4 regions of the Dorea ammoniilytica genome follow, and region 3 is predicted to be linked to each of the others. Evidence: predicted binding sites of a transcription regulator. Region 3 holds the regulator's gene; each other region holds the start of a gene.
What was found. Region 3 encodes Rex, which represses fermentation and respiration genes when NADH is low (regulators of the CRP and FNR family bind a similar motif). Its sites were predicted from a motif close to ATTGTTAANTANTTAACAAT; they were not measured.

Region 1 (3,220 bases), on a different contig from region 3:
TGCTTTACCAACACGTCTGCTGTCCATGATACGAACATTCTTCTCACCCTTGTTGATCAGGTATGTTGCTGTCTCGCATCCTACCAGACCACCACCAAGGATCAGGATCTCACCTTTGGCTTCTGCCTTACCAGCCAGAACATCCTCTGCTGTAACAATGTCAGCTCCATCTACGCCCGGAAGATCCGGTGTAGCGAACTCAGAACCGATAGCTACTACTACATGATCCGGTTTGATCTCAGCGATCATCTCTGGTGTAACAGTTGTATTTGTCTTGATCTCGATGCCAAGTCTTTCACATTCTTTGATCTCCCAGTCAACAGCTGCTTCAAATTCCTGTTTCTTAGGAGCTTTACCAGCTAATCTGAATCTTCCGCCTGCTCTCTCAGATGCTTCGTAGATTGTCGGATTGTGTCCACGTTTCTTCAGGATCTCTGCTGTTACCAGACCACCGATACCTCCACCGATGACCATAACATTCTTAGCCTTTTCAGCCTTTGGCATACCTTTGTATTCCAGGCAGAGCATTGGGTTACGTGTACATGTGATATGTGTAGCCTTTGGATCGATAACCTTGTCGTAGCATCCTTCTGTACATCCGATACAACGACGGATCTCATCCTCACGACCTTCTCTTGCTTTATTACACCACTCTGGATCAGCCAGCTGTGCACGTCCGATAGCGATCATGTCGATCTCGCCGTCTTCGATCAGCTTGTTAGCAAGTGCTGGCATGTTAACACGTCCAACACCGATTACCGGGATGTTAACTGCTTTCTTGATCTTAGCGATGTTTTCCATATTGAAACCTGGCTCAAGGTTATATGGCGGTACTTCGTATACTGTTGCAAGGCTTCGTGCATTACCTCTTGAAAGGTCGATTGCATCTACACCTGCTTCTTCTGCCCAGTTAACGAACTGGATAGTCTCTTCTACAGTTGTATTCTTAGGAAGTAACTCATCTACTGCATCCAGACGCATAAGCAGTGGCATATCCTCTGGCATGTTAGCACGCATCTCGCGGATAACTTCCAGATTGAAGCGGCAACGATTCTCCAGGCTCTGGTTACCATACTCATCTGTACGGTTGTTCAGAGACGGATTCATAAATTCGTGTGGAAGATATGTATGTGCTCCATGGAACTCCAGTGCATCAAATCCAGCTTCTACAGCCAGTTTAGCAGACTCTCCGAACTGCTTAATGATCTCATGGATACGCTCTACTGTAACTGTATCCGGTGTCTCTTCTACGTTTGTCTTGTCAAAGAAGTCAGCCGGTACGAATCCTCCGTGCCAGATCTGAACAGCTGCCTTACCACCATTTTCATGGATTGCTTCAGTTACTTTCTTCAGTTCATCTCTGTCTGCTTCACTATACAGTCCGAAATATAAATACGCATGACATTCTTTACAAATAGATACCAGCTCTACAATGTTCAGTCCGCATCCACCTGCTGCACGTGCTGCGTGGTACTGAATCATATCATCTGCTACGTGATGTTTGTCCTTAACCATCTTGGTATTCATACCAGGAAGTACAATTCTGTTCTTCAGTTCAAGACCTCTCAATTTAATTGGAGAAAACAATGCATCATAACTCATTTTGAAATCGTCCTCTTTTCTTTCATTATTAAATAGGTTAACTAGGTTAACAGGAGTCATCGTTCCGCCATACGATCCAGACCGGTACGGGAATCACTTGTCTGAATATATAATCGGAAGCTGTTCGTTATACGGTAGTAAATAGTATCTCTAGCTTTACCTTCCCTTTAAAAGCTTGTCTAAATTTTAACACGAGCACATACTATGTGTCGGAACAAATTCCCAAATATAGTGCACAAGCAATGTACAAAAAATCAATTTTTCCTATCACATTTTTCTAATTAATCATTTTTTCTTTTTTATGCTTGTAGTGTTTTTGCATTTTTTGTCTGCATTTGCAGAAGTGAATTGTCATGATTTTTTCGAAAAATGTAGATTATTTAACAAAAAAATGTGAAACACCGTCTTCGAGATTCGTTTATACTATGCTCAACAGATAAATTTTCGATATGTTCAGGAGGGAACAAAATGATCACAGATATGAAAGATGCAAAGATCTTCCAGCCTCTTCAGCTTGGAAGAACAACTTTAAAAAACCGTATTGCAATGGCTCCAATGAGCATGCATTATGAAGCAACTAACGGAACTGTACCAAAACAGTTGGCAGACATCTTCGTCCGTCGTGCAGAAGGCGGCGCAGGATACGTAGTAATCGACGCTGTAACTGTTGACCACAAATATTGGTATATTGGAAAGACTACTGCTCTTGATAAGGACTCTCTGGTTCCTCAGTTCAAGAGATTCGCAACTCGTGTAAAAGATGCAGGAAGCGAACTGATCCCACAGATCATTCACCCGGGTCCGGAATCTATCTGCGCTATGAAAGGTATTACTCCGATCGGACCATCTATAAATACAAATGCAAATGGTGATGTTTCAAGACCGGCTACTATTAAAGAGATCCAGAAGATCATCAAACAGTATGGAAAAGCTGCACGCCGTGCAGAAGAAGCAGGATGCGGCGGTATCGCATTACACGCAGCACATGCTTACATGCTTCCAGGTGCATTCCTTTCTCCACTGCGTAACAAACGTATGGATGAATACGGCGGAACAATCGATAACCGTGCTCGTCTGATCCTTGAGATCATTGAAGAATGTCGTAAAAACGTAAGCGAAGACTTCCCGATCATCCTTCGTATCTCTGGTTCAGAGCGTATCGAAGGTGGTAACAGTCTGGAAGAAATGTTATACCTTGCTCCGAAGTTCGAGGCAGCCGGCGTTAATATGTTAGAAGTATCCGGTGGTGTTCAGTACGAAGATATGCAGGATATCATCCCATCACACAGCAAGAAGATCGGACGTAACGTATACGAAGCTTCTGAGATTAAGAAAGTTGTTAATATCCCTGTATTCGTTGTTGGTAAGATCAACGACATCCGCTATGCTGCAGATATCGTAGAGCGTGGACTGGTAGACGGTGTTTCTCTCGGACGTCCGTTACTTGCAGATCCTGATCTTCCGAACAAAGCCCGTGAGAACCGTTTTGATGACATCACACCATGTGCTTCATGCGGCGGACGTTGTGTAACTCCTAAGGATCCACAGCATCCGGTATGTCAGTGTCACATCAACCCATTGGTTGGTCACGAATACGATTATCCATTTAACCCGGTTG
Region 2 (3,220 bases), on a different contig from region 3:
AGCGTAGATATCCATCAGATCTTTGGCAGAGGAAGTTGGTGCAAATTCACCGGAGTCCAGTGCGTTCTGCATGATCTCACTAAGCCATACATAATAAAAACGCTTGTGATCGGACAAGGAACGCTTGTCTTTAGTGACCAGCTGGGCTGAGTACAGATAAGCAACCAGGCTGACGTCAATACTGGTTTCGATCATATAAAATAATTCATGATTTAAGAATAATAATTTGTCGTAGGACGATAAGTTGGGGTCTACTACATTATATAATTCTTCATATTTTTCATCAAACAGATAAGACAATGTATTCAAAAGCCCTTCTTTACTCTTGAAATAATGATAAAAGGTACCTTTTGATGTCTTGGATGCTGTGATGATGTCTTCTACTGTGGTGTCGTCATATCCGTTTTTGTAAAACAGATTCCATGCAGACTTAACGATACGGCTTTTGGTGGATTGTCGTTTCCGCGGCATATAATCATTCCCCTTCTGTTATGGTATAACGTGTGGAGAGATAACCGATAGATGGAACAGGTTTATACCTTCTAAAAAAGGCGAGTTCTATTAAGAACCCGCCTTCGGTTGCTCTCCACGTGATTATATCACAGATTAACCAATTAAGAAACCATATTTTAACTTGTCTTCCGGATCGATCAGGTATGTACCAACACCTGTCAGGTTAGCTGTACCTGTGATCATAGGAATGACTGCATCGTAATCACTGATCTTGGTTTCTTCTTTAATAACACCCTTGAAAGTGGTTCCGATGAAGCTTTCGTAGATAAATTCTTCGCCAATACCGATCTCGCCCCATTTGTGCAGAGTAGCAAGCTTAGCACTTGTACCTGTTCCGCATGGTGAACGGTCAGCCTGAGCATCTCCGAATACTACGACATTTCTCATGGTAGCATGATCCGGATTAGGAGTTGGTCCGTAGAACTCTACGAGGTCAACTTCTGTGATGTCCAGTGTCGGATGCTGAATTTCAACCTGCTCGTTGATCAGGTCGCGCATCTTCATGCCAAGAGCGATGTACTCAGGTACTGTCTTAGCATTGATAGGTCCAATGTCAAGTTTGGTAGTATCTACCAGTGCGAAGAAACTTCCGCCGAATGAGATAGTATAAGGAATCTCTTTTCCGTCAACAGTAACGGTAAGGTTATCCTTATATACAAATGCAGGTACGTTAGTAAGTGTAACACCAGTTACCTTTCCGTTCTTAACTTCTGCAGTTGTACGAATGAGTCCGGCAGGTGCCTCAAGAACTACGCTGTTCTCTCCTTCGTGAGATTCAACGAGTCCAGCCTCGATTGCTACAGTAACAGCTCCGATGGTGCAGTGTCCGCACATGTTCAGGTATCCGCCTGTATCCATGAAAATAACACCAAGATCGGCTTCTTTATCGATTGGCTCGCAGAGAAAAGCTCCGAACATATCATGATGTCCTCTAGGCTCTAACATAAGAGCTGTACGAACATGATCATAATTCTTTTCCATCCAATCTTTCTTCTCGATCATTGTGTTGCCTTCTGGTTCAGGGAATCCTCCGATGACCATACGACAGAACTCGCCAACTGTGTGTGCATCTACTACCTGAAGTGCAGCCTCAAATCGGTCAAAGTTCACATTTGCTTTCAATTCCATAGCATTACCCTCCTTTAAAGTCATAATTTATAGATAAATTCTATAAATAACATAAGTGAAAAAATAACAAGTATTGATAAAATCTATGATAATGTATTTGTAAAAAAACAATTTAATACGGTAAAATGATGAAATATTAACAAATAGACCGTATTCTATAACCCGGTCTAGTCTGTCGTCTAGTACCGGGTTCAATCTTTCTATACTCATTATGGCTGAAATGCCTTGAAAAGTCAATGGTTTTTTGATATTATAAAAATGTGAAAAAGCTCTTGAAATAAGGCTTTTTATGTGTTATCTTAAGTAGGCATGATATGTAATACGGGGGTAGATGGGCAACTGGTGTGCCTCCTGGTCTTCAAAACCAGTGTTGGGCGTTAGGAGCGTCCTGGGTGGGTTCGATTCCCACATGCCTCCGCCAAAAGAAAGCTATTGAAGTATATAGAAAAAGATAGTCTTTTGACAAACATGATAAAAGTTTGACAGAATAAATTGCCTATAGATTTTACCTATAGATACAATCGGATAAGTTGGGCGGGATAGGTTCAAAGTATTTCGTCTTTACTTAATATAATAACAATCAAAGTATGAGAAAAGGAGATGTGTGTCATGGAAAAAGTACAGTTATTATTACGTCAGCACGTAGGTGCACCTTGTGCCCCATGCGTAGCTGTAGGTGATAAGGTAAAAAAAGGTACATTGATTGCCACACCAACAGGCTTGGGAGCTAATATCTTCTCAAGTGTTTACGGTGAAGTATCTGAGATCCTTGAAGACCGTATCGTCATCAAGGCAGATGCAGAACAGCCAGATGAGTTCGTGCCGATTGATGTGCCGGAAGATGCATCAAAGCTTGATATGATCAAAGCAGCTGGTATTGTAGGTATGGGTGGAGCCGGATTCCCGACAGGAATTAAGCTGAATATTGACTTATCCGCAACAGAGCAGGGTGAGTTCAGAGAGGATATCAACCCAGAGCTTCCAAAAGACTTCAAACTGGAGCACAGCTACATTCTGATCAACGACTCTGAGTGTGAGCCGGGTCTTGCTCACAATATTAAGCAGACTATTGAGCAGACAGACAAAGTTATCCGTGGAGTAAAATACTGCATGGAGATTACAAAAGCAGATAAAGCAATCTTTGCTATTAAGAAGAAGAACAGAGAGGCAGTTCTTAAACTTCTGGATGCTTTGAAGGATGAGGAGAACATTTCCGTTCACCTGCTTCCGGATATCTACCCGATGGGTGAAGAGCGTGCCGTAGTTCGTGAGTGTCTGGGCGTTAACCTTGATACCACACAGCTTCCGTCAGCAGCAAGATCGGTTGTAATCAACCTCGAAACAGTTGCTAAGATCGCTGAAGCTATCGAAGAGAAGAAACCATGTATTTCTAAGAATGTTACAGTTCGCGGTAATATCAAGGGCGGCAGCGAAGCTCATGTATTTATGGATGTTCCAGTTGGTATCTCTGTAGGAGAGCTGATCGAGATGGCAGGTGGACTTGATAAAGATGATTCAGTTGGTGAGATCATCATGGGTGGTGCGTTCACAGGACGTGCAGCAGAGCTTGATGAGCCTA
Region 3 (3,220 bases):
CGTTCCAGCATCTTCTCACGGCTTTCTGCACGCTTAATAGACTTCTCCCGGTTGAAAGAGCGGAGTTTTTCAATAACAGCTTCCTGATGTTTGATCTCACGCTGTTGATTTAAGTATTCTTTTAATCTTGCTTCACGGAGCATTTCTTTTTTCTCGGCGTAAGCAGAGTAATTGCCTTGAAATACGGAAAGTTTACCCATTTCTACTTCAATAACCTTTGTAACAACTTTATTCAGAAAATATCGGTCATGGGATACAATCAATACCGCTCCAAAATAATTCAATAAGTAGGTCTCCAACCATGCAATGGAATTCAGATCCAGGTGGTTGGTAGGCTCGTCCAACAGAAGAATATCTGGTCTGGTAAGCAGAAGCTTACTGAGAGATACGCGAGTCTTCTGACCGCCGGACAACGTATCTACGGGCTTGTCAAACTCATCCTCAGCAAAGCCGAGACCTTTTAATACACCGACAATCTCGCTTTCATAGGAGTAACCATCTGCCAGTTCAAAGGCACTGGTCAGATTGTGATAAGTATTCAACCGGCTTTCCAGTTCATCGCCGGTCAGGTCTTTTAATTCTTTTTCAATCTCGCGGATCCGTGATTCCATAGCAATGACATCGGCCTTGGCTGAACGTACTTCTTCGTAGATTGTATTGCCGGATACCAGCTCCTGATGCTGGGACAGATAACCAAGTGTCTTACCTTTTGTAAGGGTGATCGTACCGCCATCAGCTGTAAGATCGCCGACGATCATTTTCAGAAGAGTAGACTTGCCGGCACCATTGATACCGACAAGGGCTGCTTTTTCATGGTCTTCTATATGAAAAGAGCCATTTTGTATAATAACGTGTTCCCCAAATGCTTTGGAAACATCATGACATGCTAAAATCATGATACACCTCCATAATTCTCTGTGTATCATTATACCGAAAAGAACAGAAAATACAACTAAAGTTAATGAAAGTTTGTACAAAAGTTTGACTTTGCGTTAACAATCCGATATAATTATTCCATAATATTATGGGTAGGTGAACAACAGTGGAGACAAGAAAGATTTCTCAGGCGGTAATTCGCAGACTTCCAAGATATTACCGATATCTGGGTGAATTATTAGAAGATGGTGTCGAACGTATATCATCTAATGATTTAAGTAAAAGAATGAAACTTACTGCATCACAGATTCGACAGGATTTGAACAACTTTGGCGGATTTGGTCAGCAGGGATATGGTTATAATGTAAAATATCTTCATACTGAAATTGGTAAAATCCTTGGATTGGAGAACAAGCATAATTTTATAATCGTTGGCGCAGGTAATTTGGGACAGGCTTTGGCAAATTATTCACATTTTGAAAATCAAGGATTTATCCTGAAAGGTATCTTTGATGTGAATCCTACACTGAGAGGTATGTCAATTCGTGATGTGCCGGTTCGTATGATGAGTGAGATGAAAGATTTCATTAAAGAGAATAATATCGAGATTGCAGTTCTTACAATTCCGAAGGAATGCGCAATTGATGTGGCGAAGGATCTGGTAGATGCCGGTATTCAGGCCATCTGGAATTTTGCGCATGTAGATCTGAATGTACCGGATAATGTAATTGTAGAAAGTGTACATTTATCAGAAAGCTTAATGAGATTATCTTATAATATCAGTCGATATAATGAGGATCATGCAGACAAATAACAGACAGAATAATGGCGTGTAATGCGGGCTGTGAAAGCAGACTTCTTTACACGTCGTTTTTTTTGCAGTGATCTGCGCCTAAGGCAGAAAGGAAGTATATGCAGTATTTATTAAATGCGGAACAGATGAAAAGTGCGGATAGTCATACTATACAGGATCTGGGAGTTTCATCCAGAACACTGATGGAACGGGCTGCTGCGGCCTGTACTGATTATATAGAAGAACAAAAGTGGCCGCTGACACATGTATGCATTGTGTGTGGATCAGGAAATAACGGAGGCGATGGCTTTGCTATTGGAAGTATTCTGAAAGAGAAAGGCTGCCAGGTGACAGCAGTATTTGCCGGACGGATGACAAGCCGAACAGAAGAGTGTATATATCAGATGGATCAGTTCAAACAGTGTGGAGGAACGCTGCTTACAGAATGGCAGGATAATGATTACAGCATTGTAATTGATGCATTGTTTGGTGTAGGATTGAATCGTGAGATTACAGGACACTATCTGGAAATGCTTCAACATATGAATATGTCATCAGGACGGAAACTCGCGGTTGATATTCCGTCCGGTATCTCAGCTACGGATGGACGTGTATTCGGTGAAGCGTTTCAGGCAGATGCAACCGTAACATTCCAGGAACGAAAGCTGGGTCTGTTTCTGTTTTCCGGTGCATTGTATACCGGAAAAGTCTGCGTGACAGATATCGGAATTGACAGTTTTACAGTAAAGGAACAGCTGGATACTGCATATGCATTAGAAATGAGTGATATTGCCAAACTTCTGCCTGAACGTCCGCCATATGCGCATAAAGGTACATTTGGAAAATTATTATTAATTGCCGGAAGCAGTGGAATGGCAGGAGCTGCATTCTTAAGCGCCTGTGCTGCTTATCGCATGGGAGCAGGACTTGTACGCATTTATACCACTGAAGATAACCGAAGTATATTACAGCAGCTGATTCCGGAAGCTATTATCACAACATATACGGAATATGACAAAGCAAGTCTTCTGTCGGTACTGGAGTGGGCTGATGCAGTCTGTATAGGATCAGGTCTTGGAAGATCTGATGTCGCAGATCTGATTGTAAATACCGTTTTGAAAGAAATAAATGTGCCATGTCTGATTGATGCGGACGGAATTAATATATTGGCGGCGCATCCGGAATGGAAGGACCAGCTGGCAGAAGGCAATTATGTACTGACTCCACATTTGAAGGAATTATCCAGATTAACAGGACGGCCTGTCAACGAGATACAAATGCATCGAAGAGAGGTCCTGGAACAGACGGCAAGAACTTTAGATGTTACTCTGGTACAAAAAGATGCACGTACTTTTGTGGGAGCAAAGGGCAGAAGAATGTATGTGAATCTTACTGGAAATGCTGCAATGGCAAAAGCAGGTTCCGGAGATGTGCTGGCCGGAATTATTGGCGGACTTATGGTGCAGGGATGTGATAATTATGATGCCGCTGTTCTTGGAGTTTATCTCCATGGACTTGCGGGAGATATTGCAAGAAATGAAATGGGGTGCT
Region 4 (3,220 bases), on a different contig from region 3:
AATGGTGTAACCTCAGAACCTGTACCTGATGAAGTAGGAATTGCTACCATCATAGCTTTCTCGCCCATCTTCGGGAATGTGTATACTCTCTTACGGATATCCATGAAGTCCATAGCCAGGTCTTCGAAGTTGCACTCTGGATGCTCATACATGAGCCACATGATCTTCGCTGCGTCCATAGATGATCCACCGCCAAGAGCGATGATTACATCTGGCTGGAATGCCTTTAACTGCTCCAGACCTTTTCTTGCGATCTGAAGTGTCGGATCCGGTGCTACTTCATAGAAGCATGCATACTGAATGCCCATCTCATCAAGTTTATCAGTAATAGGAGCTGTCATACCGCTGCTGAACAGGAATCCGTCAGTTACGATAAACGCTTTTTTCTTATCATAATAATTCTTTAATTCATCCAGTGCTACTGGCAGGCAGCCCTTCTTAAAGTATACCTTCTGAGGTGTTCTGAACCACAGCATATTTTCTCTCCTTTCGGCAACGGTCTTGATGTTCAGCAGGTGTTTCGGACCTACGTTCTCTGATACAGAGTTGCCGCCGTAAGAGCCGCATCCCAATGTCAGTGACGGAGCTAATCCGAAGTTATAAAGGTCACCAATACCACCGTGAGAAGAAGGTGTGTTGATCAGAATACGGCAAGTCTTCATGCGTGCTGCATGCTCAGCCATCTTCTCTTTTTCATTTACATTGATGTACAGAGATGATGTATGTCCGTATCCACCGTCAGATACAAGCTGCTCAGCCATCTGAAGTGCGGTCTCATAATCTTTTGCTTTGTAAAGAGCAAGTACCGGAGACAGCTTCTCATGTGCAAATGGCTCTGATACATCTACAGATGTAACCTCACCAATCAGGATCTTGGTATCTGCAGGTACTTCAAATCCAGCTAATTTAGCAATCTCTGCTGCCGGCTGTCCTACGATCTTAGGATTAACGCTTCCTGCAGGTGTCAGGATAATCTCGCGTACCATATCGAGTTCTTTCTTATTAAGCATATGACATCCACGTTTGATAAACTCAGCGCGTACTTCGTCATAAATGTCTGCGATTGCTGTTACAGACTGCTCAGAAGCACAGATCATACCATTATCAAATGTCTTAGAATGGATGACTGAGTATACAGATTTCTGAATATCACAGCTTGAATCCATGATAACCGGTGTGTTACCAGGTCCTACACCAAGTGCCGGCTTTCCTGATGAGTAAGCTGCTCTTACCATTCCCGGACCACCTGTTGCAAGGATCTCATCTGCATTTGCCATGATCAGACCGGACATCTCAACTGTTGGCTCTTCCAGACAGTCGATGATACCTTCCGGTGCACCAGCTTTTACAGCTGCTTCTGCTACCAGCATAGCTGCTGCTCTTGTACATTTCTTAGCACGTGGATGTGGGCTGATGATGATTGCGTTTCTTGTCTTCAGACAGATCAATGTCTTGAAGATAGCTGTAGATGTCGGGTTCGTTGTAGGAATGATAGCTCCTACCAGGCCAACCGGCTCAGCGATCTTCTTAATACCATATGCCGGATCCTCTTCCAGAACACCACATGTCTGCAAGTGACGATATTTATTATAAGTATACTCTGCTGCGTAATGGTTCTTGATTACCTTATCTTCTACGATTCCCATTCCTGTCTCTTCGGCTGCCATCTTTGCCAGCGGAATACGTGCCTTATTAGCTGCCATAGCCGCTTCGAAAAAGATCTTATCAACCTGTTCCTGAGTGTATGTTGCGAAGATCTTCTGGGCCTCTTTCATCTTGGCCATCTTCTGCTCCAGCCATTCAGGTGTATTAACTTCTGGTGTGCTAACTTCCGGTGCTTTGATTTCTTCTTTCTTTGCCATAACTTCCTCCTTAATATGTATTTTTGTTTGGCTCTAATCTCTGACTGTATTGTGCCATATTATTTTGCAATTTTCAAGTCTTTTTTGTCAAATTTACTGACATTTTTGTGTCACACAGGTTAATTTTTTCACTACTTGTGAAATAATTATCTTTAAATAGTGTTTAGTAGTACTAATTACTACCATTCTTATCAATCACATTCCATCTTTTGTGTATTTTGTCAGTCAATTGACTTTTTTTATTTGTTTTTTTGGCTAATTATCAGTCTAAACTGCACACGTTTTTATACATTTTTAACAATCAGAGCGTGTTCTATTTTTATTCTTTTGTTCACATTTGCCTACACTCTATTTAGATTGACTATTCTGAAAAAGATGCGTTACAATGTATACGGAATTTTTTAGGAGGATAAGCCATGAAAATCGTTTTTTTAGAAGCACAGAGTATTGGAGATGACATTGATCTCTCCGGATTTGATGCTCTTGGAGAAGTCGTTAAATACCCAATCGCAACTGCCGAACAGACACCGGAACTGATTGCTGATGCAGATGTAGCCGTGCTCAGCAAGATCCCTGTCAACAAAGCCACCATAGGTGCAGCTAAGAACCTGAAGCTGGTCTGCCTGACTGCAACAGGAACCAACAATCTGGACAAGGATTATCTGGACAGCCACGGTATCGCATGGCGCAATGTAGCAGACTATTCTACCGAATCTGTGGCGCAGCATACATTTGCCATGCTCTTCTATCTGTTGGAAAAGCTCCGTTACTATGATGACTATGTGAAAGATGGAGCCTATACGCAAGACACCGTATTCACTCACTTCGATGAGCGTTTTTGCGAGATAAAAGGTAAAACCTGGGGAATCATAGGTCTTGGCAACATCGGACGCCGTGTAGCTGCGATTGCATCCGCATTTGGTGCCAATGTCATCTACGCTTCTGCATCCGGAAGAACGGCTCAGGACGGCTATCATCAGGTAGATTTGGACACCTTATATGCAGAATCCGATATTATCTCTGTACATGCACCATTGAATAAATATACAGAGAATCTTATTAATAAGGATGCCCTGAGCAAAATGAAATCAAGCTGTATCTTTATTAATGTTGGACGAGGACCGATCGTGGTCGAAGAAGATCTGGCTGACGCACTGGAGAACGGCGAGATTGCCGCTGCCGGACTGGATGTACTCCGCGTAGAACCAATGCTTGCCGATAATCCGTTAGGACGGATCAAAGACAGCAAAAAACTCCTGATCACTCCACACATTGCATGGGCAAGTGTAGAGGCACGCACCAGACTGATGGACATCATCCTGGGACAGATCAAGGAGTTCTTTGATATAAAATAAGCT

Region 1: a site for Rex is predicted at 1,971-1,990, ahead of OCV65_RS09765 (oxidoreductase). Genes of this name have one in related genera too.
Region 2: a site for Rex is predicted at 1,766-1,785, ahead of OCV65_RS03165 (proline racemase family protein). Genes of this name have one in related genera too.
Region 4: a site for Rex is predicted at 1,997-2,016, ahead of adhE (bifunctional acetaldehyde-CoA/alcohol dehydrogenase). Genes of this name have one in related genera too.

Annotation. Positions count from the first base shown of each region.
Region 1 covers NZ_JAOQJV010000013.1:18,457-21,676, reverse strand. The annotation lists gene OCV65_RS09770 (oxidoreductase) at 1-1,602, opposite strand, end outside; gene OCV65_RS09765 (oxidoreductase) at 2,071-3,220, shown strand, end outside.
Region 2 covers NZ_JAOQJV010000002.1:205,545-208,764, forward strand. The annotation lists gene OCV65_RS03160 (TetR/AcrR family transcriptional regulator) at 1-471, opposite strand, end outside; gene OCV65_RS03165 (proline racemase family protein) at 607-1,641, opposite strand; tRNA gene OCV65_RS03170 (tRNA-Sec) at 1,965-2,062, shown strand; gene OCV65_RS03175 (proline reductase-associated electron transfer protein PrdC) at 2,251-3,220, shown strand, end outside.
Region 3 covers NZ_JAOQJV010000001.1:386,286-389,505, reverse strand. The annotation lists gene OCV65_RS01895 (ABC-F family ATP-binding cassette domain-containing protein) at 1-896, opposite strand, end outside; gene OCV65_RS01890 (redox-sensing transcriptional repressor Rex) at 1,043-1,690, shown strand; gene OCV65_RS01885 (NAD(P)H-hydrate dehydratase) at 1,789-3,220, shown strand, end outside.
Region 4 covers NZ_JAOQJV010000010.1:66,222-69,441, reverse strand. The annotation lists gene adhE (bifunctional acetaldehyde-CoA/alcohol dehydrogenase) at 1-1,862, opposite strand, end outside; gene OCV65_RS08780 (D-2-hydroxyacid dehydrogenase) at 2,279-3,217, shown strand.